One region of the Stenotrophomonas sp. 3(2025) genome, then DNA from elsewhere that is predicted to be linked to it. Evidence: predicted binding sites of a transcription regulator. Region 1 holds the regulator's gene; the other holds the start of a gene.
The links. Region 1 encodes HrcA, which represses chaperone genes, less so after heat shock. Its sites were predicted from a motif close to TTNGCACTCNNNNNNNNNGAGTGCNAA; they were not measured.

Region 1 (4,419 bases):
GGTTCCTTGCCGAAGAACTCGGTGACAGCCTGCTGCACCTTCGGCATGCGGGTCTGGCCACCGACCAGGATCACTTCGCTGATGTCGCTCGAACGCAGGCCGGCATCGTTCAGGGCGACGCGGCACGGCTCGATCGACTTCCTGATCAGCTCTTCCACCAGCGATTCCAGCTTGGCGCGGGTCAGCTTGATGTTCAGGTGCTTCGGACCCGACGCGTCAGCGGTGACGTACGGCAGGTTCACTTCGGTCTGCTGGGCGCTGGACAGTTCGATCTTGGCGCGCTCGGCAGCATCCTTCAGGCGCTGCAGGGCCAGCGGATCCTTGCGCAGGTCGATGCCCTGGTCCTTGTTGAACTCTTCAACCAGGTACTCGATGACGCGGTTGTCGAAGTCTTCGCCACCCAGGAAGGTGTCGCCGTTGGTGGCCAGCACCTCGAACTGCTTTTCGCCGTCGACATTGGCGATCTCGATCACCGAGACGTCGAAGGTGCCGCCGCCCAGGTCGTAGACAACGATCTTGCGATCCTTGTTGTCGCCCTTGTCCAGGCCATAGGCCAGCGCGGCCGCGGTCGGCTCGTTGATGATGCGCTTGACGTCCAGGCCGGCGATGCGGCCAGCGTCCTTGGTTGCCTGGCGCTGGCTGTCGTTGAAGTAGGCCGGCACGGTGATGACCGCTTCGGTGACCTTCTCACCGAGGAAGTCCTCGGCGGTCTTCTTCATCTTCTCCAGCACCTTGGCCGAGATTTCCTGCGGTGCCATCTTCTTGGCATCGCTGGTGGCCACCCAGGCATCGCCATTGTCATGGGCCAGGATGCTGTACGGGACGTGCGCGATGTCCTTCTGCACTTCGGCGTCGGTGAACTTGCGGCCGATCAGGCGCTTCACCGCGTAGAAGGTGTTCTTCGGATTGGTCACGGCCTGGCGCTTGGCCGAGGCACCGACCAGGACTTCGCCGTCCTTGGTGTAGGCGACGATCGACGGGGTGGTGCGATCGCCTTCCGAATTTTCGATGACGCGGGCCTTGCCGCCGTCCATGATCGCCACGCACGAGTTGGTGGTGCCGAGGTCGATACCAATGATCTTGCCCATGGGGGAGACTCCTGAAGGATGTTGTTTTTGTCAGTCCGGCCGTTCGGCCGGTGGATGAATGGGATGTGGGGGAGGCTCGTGGAACATTCAAGCCATCCCCCGAACGCTGTGTTTCCGTTCGCCCAACACGTTCAGCGTCGGTCGTGCCGATGCCCCGGTCGCGGCGGGAAAACCCGCGCCAGGCCAGGCCCGGCGCCCGCGGTCAGTCGGCGGCAACCACCACCAGCGCCGGCCGCAGCAGGCGCTCGTTGAGCAGGTAGCCCTTCTGGAACACGGTCACCACGCTGCCCGGTGCGGCGCCGGGGGCAGCGACCTGGCTGATCGCCTGGTGGTGTTCGGGGTTGAACGGCTGCCCGGTCGGGTCCAGCAGCACCAGGCCGTTGTCACCAGCGACCTTCAGCAGCTGCTTGTAGGTCAGCTCCAGGCCCTCGCGAAGCGGATGGGCATCGTCGCCGGCGGCCTTGAGGCCGGCATCGAGGCTGTCGAATACCGGCAGCAGTTCGCCCAGCAGCTTCTCGTTGGCGAACTTGCGCGCCTGTTCGATGTCGCGGGCCACGCGCTTGCGCTGGTTGTCGAGGTCGGCGCGCTCACGCAGCGCTTCGGCCTTGACCTGCTCCACTTCGGCACGGAGCTGTTCGATCTGTTCGTTGACGCCCTCGGCGGCAGCTGCGTCGGCGGCGGCCTGCTGGGCGGCGATGTCTGGCTGATCTTGATTCATGTCTGGGTCCCTGGCGGTCACTCTCCGCCTCCACCCACCCTAGTGTGGGCGGGATGCTGCGTTTCAAGCGTCCGATGCACCCGGAGTTCGCCCGCCCGGCGAAAAGGCCGCGCCGAGCACATCGGCGGTGGCCTGGACCAGCGGAATCATCCGGTCGTAGGCCATCCGCTTCGGCCCGATCACGCCCAGCACGCCCAGTACCTGGCCGTTGGCGGTGTACGGCGCGGTGACCAGCGAGACGCCCTGCAGGGGTACCACGCCGGTTTCCTCGCCGATGAAGATGCGCACGCCGGGGGCCTGGATGGTCCGCTCCAGCAGCTGCAGGATCTCGCGCTTGCTGGAAAACAGCTCGAACAGCTCGCGCAGGCGCTCCAGGTCGGACAAGTCCTGCACCCCCATCAGACGCGTCTGGCCGGCCACCAGCATGTCGTCGGCCGGCGGCTGCAGGGCCTGCTCGGCCAGTTCGACGCTGTGCGCCAGCACCTGTTCCAGCTCGGAACGGGCGTCGCGCAGCTCCAGCAGCAGGCGGGTACGGATCTCGGCCAGGGGCAGCCCGGCAAAGTGGGCATTGAGGTAGTTGGCCACCTGCTCCAGCTGCCCCGGTGCGAAGTCCTGGCGGGTCTCGATCACCCGGTTCTGCACTTCATTGTCGGCAAACACCAGGATCGCCAGCACCCGGCGCCCATCCAGCGCCACGAAATCGATCTGGCGGAAGGCGAACTGCTCGCGGCGCGGCGCGCTGACCACGCCAACGAAGTGGCTCATCGCCGACAGCAGCTCCGACGCACTGCCGAGCAGCGCCTGGGTACTGCCGCCTCCGGCCAGCTCCTGACGCAGCCGGGCCAGCTCCCCTTCGCCCGGCGGCTGCATCTGCAACAGGCTGTCGACGAACACCCGGTAGCCATGCGCGGTTGGAATCCGGCCCGCCGACGTATGCGGCGAGGCCAGCAGTCCCAGGTCTTCCAGGTCACCGAGGATGTTGCGGATGGTGGCCGGACTGACCTCCAGACCGGCCACGCGCGCCAGTGTCTGCGAACCCACGGGCTCGCCATCCTGGATGTAGCGCGCGATCAGCGTGCGCAGCAGGTGCCGCGCGCGCGGGGCAAGTTGGTCGGGAGAACCGTGCATGGAATCAACCTGTGAGACAGAGACATTAGATAATGGCGGCGCATCCCCTTGGCAAGTCATTGGACGACCCCGCCGCGCGTGCTAGCGTTGCGCGGCTGCAGACACCCCCTTACCCATGCTCAGACATCTTTCAATCAAGGATTTCGCCGTCGTCCGCGCCACCGAACTGGAGTTCGGGCCGGGCATGACCGTGGTTTCAGGCGAGACCGGCGCGGGCAAGTCGCTGATGGTCGACGCCCTGGGCTTCCTGTCCGGACTGCGCGCCGACAGCGGCGTGGTCCGCCATGGCGCGGCCCGGGCCGAACTGTCGGCCGAATTCGCGCTGGACCAGCTGCAGGCCGCCCGCCAGTGGCTGGCCAGCAATGAGCTGGACGATGAAGACCAATGCCAGCTGCGCCGCGTGATCCGCGCCGACGGCGGCTCGCGCTCGTGGATCAACGGCCGCCCGGTCACCCTGGCGCAGCTGGCCGACCTCGCCGGCCTGCTGGTGGAAATCCATGGCCAGCATGAGCAGCAGGCCCTGCTGACGCGCCCGTCGCAGCTGGCCCTGCTGGACGCCTATGCCCGCAACGAAAGCGAACGCCGCCAGGTGCGCCGCGCTGCCGTCGCCTGGCAGGCGCTGGTCGATGAATCCCTGGCACTTTCGCAACAGGGCGACGTGAGTGACCGCATCGGCTTCCTCGAACACCAGCTGCGCGAACTGGACCGTGAGGATCTGGAGCCGGAGTCGATCACCGCGCTCGGCGCCAGCCATCGCCGTCAGGCGCATGCCAGCGCCCTGTTGGCCGCCTGCCAGGCAGCTTCAGACCAGCTCAACGGCGACGAAGGCCACTCGGCGCTGGACCTGCTGCAGCAGGTGCGGCATGAACTGGCCCGGGTGGCCGAACATGACCCGCGGCTGGGCGATGTCGATGCATTGATCGACAGCGCTTCCATCCAGCTGCACGAGGCCCTCGCCCTGCTCGACCGGGTGCATGACGACCTGGACGCCGATCCGGACCAGTTCGAGGAGAACGAGCGCCGCCTCGGCCGCCTGCACGACCTGGCCCGCAAGCACCGCGTGCCCATGGATGAGCTGGCTGCGCAGCGTGAGCGCATGCACGCCGAAGTGGAACAGCTGCGCGGCGCCGACGAGCGCCTGCAGCGTCTGGCCGGCGAAATTGAGAAGGCCGCAGCGGCCTGGCGTGTCGAGGCCGCAGTACTGACCACCAGCCGCCGTACCGCTGCTGCCGAGCTGTCGGCCACCACCACCGGCATCATTGCCGAGCTGGGCATGGGCGGCGGCCAGTTCCTGATCGAGCTGGAGCCGCAGGACAACGGCAAGCCGGACCCGCAGGGCGCCGAGCGCGTCGAGTTCCTGGTGGCTGCCAATGCCGGCCAGCCACCGCGTGCGCTGCGCAAGGTCGCTTCCGGTGGCGAGCTGTCACGTATTTCGCTGGCCATCGAAGTGGCCGCGCTCGACCTGGATGCAGTGCCGACCATGGT
Region 2 (4,419 bases), on a different contig from region 1:
ATCGATGGCCTGCTCGCCCTGGCCCAGGCCGAAGGCGTGGCGCTGACCGTGGTCGGCCCGGAAGTGCCGCTGGTGGCCGGCGTGGTCGACCGCTTCCGCGCCGCCGGCCTGCGCATCTTCGGGCCGACGGCGGCGGCCGCGCAGCTGGAAGGCAGCAAGGCCTACGCCAAGGATTTCCTGGCACGCCACAACATCCCCACCGCGTTCTATTCGGTGCACACCGAGGTGGACGCGGCACTGGCCTACCTGCGCGAGAAGGGCGCGCCGATCGTGGTCAAAGCCGACGGCCTGGCCGCCGGCAAGGGTGTGATCGTGGCGATGACCCTGGCCGAGGCTGAAGACGCAGTGCGCGACATGCTCTCGGGCAACGCCTTCGGCGATGCCGGCGCACGCGTGGTGATCGAGGAATTCCTCGACGGCGAGGAAGCCAGCTTCATTTCGATGGTCGACGGCATGCATGCACTGCCGATGGCCACCTCGCAGGATCACAAGCGCGTCGGCGACGGCGACACCGGCCCGAATACCGGCGGCATGGGCGCGTACTCGCCAGCCCCGGTGGTCACCCCGGACGTGCACGCCCGCGTGATGCGCGAGGTGGTCAACCCGACCGTGCAGGGCATGATCGCCGACGGCATCCCGTTCACGGGTTTCCTCTACGCCGGCCTGATGATCGATGCCAGCGGCGCGCCGAAGGTGATCGAGTTCAACGTGCGTTTCGGCGACCCGGAAACCCAGCCGGTGATGCTGCGCCTGCAATCGGACCTGGTCGACCTGCTGGACGCGGCGATCGATGGCCGTCTGGACCAGGTGGACGCGCAGTGGGATCCGCGCCCGTCGCTCGGCGTGGTGCTGGCCGCCAGGCCGTATCCGGAATCGCCGATCACCGGCGAGGTGATCTCCGGCCTGGATGATGTGCCGGCAACGGCCAAGGTGTTCCATGCAGGAACGACGCTGGATGCGCAGGGCCAGGTGCTCAGCGCCGGTGGCCGCGTGCTGTGCGTGGCGGCGCTGGGCGACAGCGTGCGCGACGCGCAGGCGAACGCGTACGCGGGCGTGGCGAAGGTGACCTGGGCCAACGAATTCCACCGCACCGACATCGGCTGGCGGGCGATCGCGCGGGAAATCTGAGACCGCGCTGATCCACGCGTGGCGTGGATCAGGATCGCGAAGTAGATCCACGCCATGCGTGGATCCAGCAGGAAAAAAAAGGCCCGGCAATGCCGGGCCTTTCCATTACTCAAACGCTTCGCCGCCTTATGCGGTGAACAGCGCCTTCATCTTCTTCAGCGCGTTCGCTTCAACCTGGCGGATACGTTCGGCCGATACGCCGTACTCGTCCGCCAGCTCCTGCAGCGTCACCTTGCTGTCCGCATCCAGCCAACGGCGGCGGATGATGTCGCGCGAACGCGCATCCAGTTCCGCCAGGCCTTCGCGCAGCAGCTGCATCTGGTTGTCTTCGCTGTCCTCGCGCTCGTAGGCCATCGACGGATCTTCGTCATTGGCCACCAGATACGCAGCCGGCGACGGCGGCGCGTGGTCGCTGTCCTCATCGGTCGGGGCATCGAAACCGATATCACGGCCGGACAGGCGCGACTCCATTTCCAGCACCTCGCGCTCGGACACGTTCAGGTCCTTGGCCACTGCGCTGACTTCGGCCGCGTTCATCCAGCCCAGGCGCTTCTTCGACTTGCGCAGGTTGAAGAACAGCTTGCGCTGCGCCTTGGTCGTGGCGACCTTCACGATGCGCCAGTTCTTCAGGATGAACTCGTGCATCTCGGCGCGGATCCAATGCACGGCGAAGGACACCAGGCGCACGCCCATGTCGGGGTCGAAGCGCTTGACCGCCTTCATCAGGCCGATGTTGCCTTCCTGGATCAGGTCGCCCAGCGCGAGGCCGTAGCCGTTGTAACCGCGGGCCACGTGCACCACGAAGCGCAGGTGCGAGTGCACCAGCTCACGGGCAGCGTCCAGATCGTTGCCGTCGCGGAAGCGACGGGCCAGGTCCTGTTCGTTATCGACCGACAGCACCGGGATCTGGTGCACGGCACCGATATAGGCGTCCAGCGAACCGAGCGCACTGGGAATCGGCAGATTGTTTGCCACAAGGGCAGTAGAGGTGTTCTGGCTCATAGGCACCCATCTTAGCAGTCTGGGATTTGGACTGCTAAAGGAGGAAAAAGTTCCAGCATTCCATTGATGAAACACTGGTCCCAAACAGAACCCTACCGTAGCGCGATTTGATGACAGTGGCGAGCGCGCTTTTCGGGATACACAATCCCTTGCAATTCAACCCACTAGCCCGCAAAACAAGGCCTTACCAGGTCAAAGGCAGCTGAACGGGCGGCGTTTTCGCCCATCAGCTCGGGGCAGCGTTGCCCGCCGTTCAGCCCGATGGCGCCAGCGCCGCCCGCGGCGGCAGCGACCAGTCGATCGGCGCCTGCCCGCGGCGCTGCAGGTACTCGTTGGCCATCGAGAAATGACGGCAGCCGAGGAAGCCGCGGTGGGCCGACAGCGGCGAGGGATGCGGGGCTTTCAGCACGCGGTGGCGGCCGGTATCGATCACCTTGCCCTTCTGCTGCGCGTAGGCACCCCAGAGCATGAACACCAGGCCCTCGCGCTCACGGTTCAACACGTCCACCACATGGTCGGTGAAGCCTTCCCACCCACGCCCCTGGTGCGCACCGGCCTTGCCCTCTTCCACCGTCAGCACCGCGTTGAGCAGCAGCACGCCGCGCTGCGCCCACGGGATCAGGCAGCCGTGGTCCGGGCGGGCTATACCGAGGTCACCCTCGATTTCCTTGTAGATGTTCAACAACGACGGCGGCACCGGCACGCCCGGCTGCACCGAGAAACTCAGGCCATGGGCCTGCCCACGGCCGTGGTACGGGTCCTGGCCGAGGATGACCACTTTCACCTGATCGAACGGGGTCGCATCAAAGGCGGCGAAGATCTGCGGTCCAGGCGGGAACACCGCCGCACCGATGGCCTTGCGCTGCCGCAGGAAGCTGGACAGCTCGCGCATCTGCGGCTGCAGCAGGTAATCGCCCACACGCTGCTTCCAGCTCGGTTCCAGCTGGATCGCCGGGGTGTCCACTACTTCATCGATCATCGCAACACGTCATCGCAACAGGGGTCCATCATTCAACCGGGCCAGCCGCAGCTGGAACAGCACCTTGGTGATCAGCAGGCGCTCTTCGATCGGCTTCAGCACCAGGTCGTTGGCGCCGGCCTGCAGCAGGCCGGTCTGGTTGTGCGGATTGCCATCGCCGGTCATCACCAGCACCGGCAGGCGGCGCTTGCCGTAGCCGAAGTCCACGCGCACGCGCTGCACCACGTCGCGACCACTCAGCTCTCCCTTCAGGGTCACATCGGTCAGCACCAGATCGATGCGATGGCGGCTGCGCCCGAGCGATTCGGCGGTGAGCAGGGTAAACGCTTCTTCGGCGCTGACCACATGCATCACATTGAGCTGCTGGCGCTCGAGCATGCGCTTGGTCGCCTCGGCCACCACCCGGCTGTCCTCGATGTAGAGGATGGTCGCGCCGGGAATGGTCTGCGGCTGCACGTAGCCGCGCACGAAGGTCGCCAGGGCCTCGTGGCCCAGCGATTTGTCGAAGTAGTCGGTGACGTACTCGGTGAAGCGGCGCTGCTCCAGGTGCTGCTGGGCGTCGCCGGAGACCACGATCACCGGCACATAGGCCTGCCCTGCCGCTTCGCGCACCTTCCGCGCCAGCGCCAGGCCGTCGCCATCGCGCAGGGTCAACGAGGTGGTGACCAGATCGACCGGCCCCTGCGCCAGCGCATGCTGTGCGTCTTCGATGCTGTCGCAGCCGATCACCTCCACGCCCGGCAGATCGCGCTGCAGGACGTCGGCGATCAGCTTGCGCACCAGCTTGGAGCCGTCAACCACCATCACCCGCGTCGCGGGCCCTTCAAGGTGCTTCAGCGCTTGCGGTTGCATGCCGGTCTCAGGTGTCGGTCGGGCGGGTCTGGCGGAGGAAGTGGCCGGTCACCAGCCATGCGCCCAGCCAGCCCAGCAACAAGGTGCCAAGCAGCACCAGGCTGCCATGCAGCAGGTCCAGGCCATGCAGCACGAACGGGCTGCCGTAGCTGCGCGACAGCTCGGCCAGCGGCGCGCGCAGGGCGGCACCGGCAATGCCGATCAGGCCCAGCGCGACCGCACCGGCGCCCAGGCCATACCAGGCGCCCAGGTACAGGAACGGGCGGCGGATGAAACCATCGCTGGCGCCGAGCAGCTGCAGCACGCCGATTTCCTCGCGGCGGGCCTGGATGTCCAGGCGCACGGTGTTGCCGACCACCAGCGCGGCACCGGCGCCGAGCAGCACCGACAGCACCTGCACCAGCCGCGCACCGAAGGCCAGCCAGGCATCCAGGCGCTGCCGCCACAGGGCGTCGTGC

Region 2: a site for HrcA is predicted at 2,142-2,168, ahead of rpoH (RNA polymerase sigma factor RpoH). Genes of this name have one in related genera too.

What each region holds. Positions count from the first base shown of each region.
Region 1 is NZ_JBQOIF010000015.1:22,769-27,187, forward strand. It holds gene dnaK (molecular chaperone DnaK) at 1-1,088, opposite strand, end outside; gene grpE (nucleotide exchange factor GrpE) at 1,291-1,806, opposite strand; gene hrcA (heat-inducible transcriptional repressor HrcA) at 1,870-2,934, opposite strand; gene recN (DNA repair protein RecN) at 3,050-4,419, shown strand, end outside.
Region 2 is NZ_JBQOIF010000012.1:106,767-111,185, forward strand. It holds gene purD (phosphoribosylamine--glycine ligase) at 1-1,128, shown strand, start outside; gene rpoH (RNA polymerase sigma factor RpoH) at 1,255-2,130, opposite strand; gene ung (uracil-DNA glycosylase) at 2,384-3,109, opposite strand; gene ACUXVE_RS11355 (response regulator) at 3,119-3,961, opposite strand; gene ftsX (permease-like cell division protein FtsX) at 3,969-4,419, opposite strand, start outside.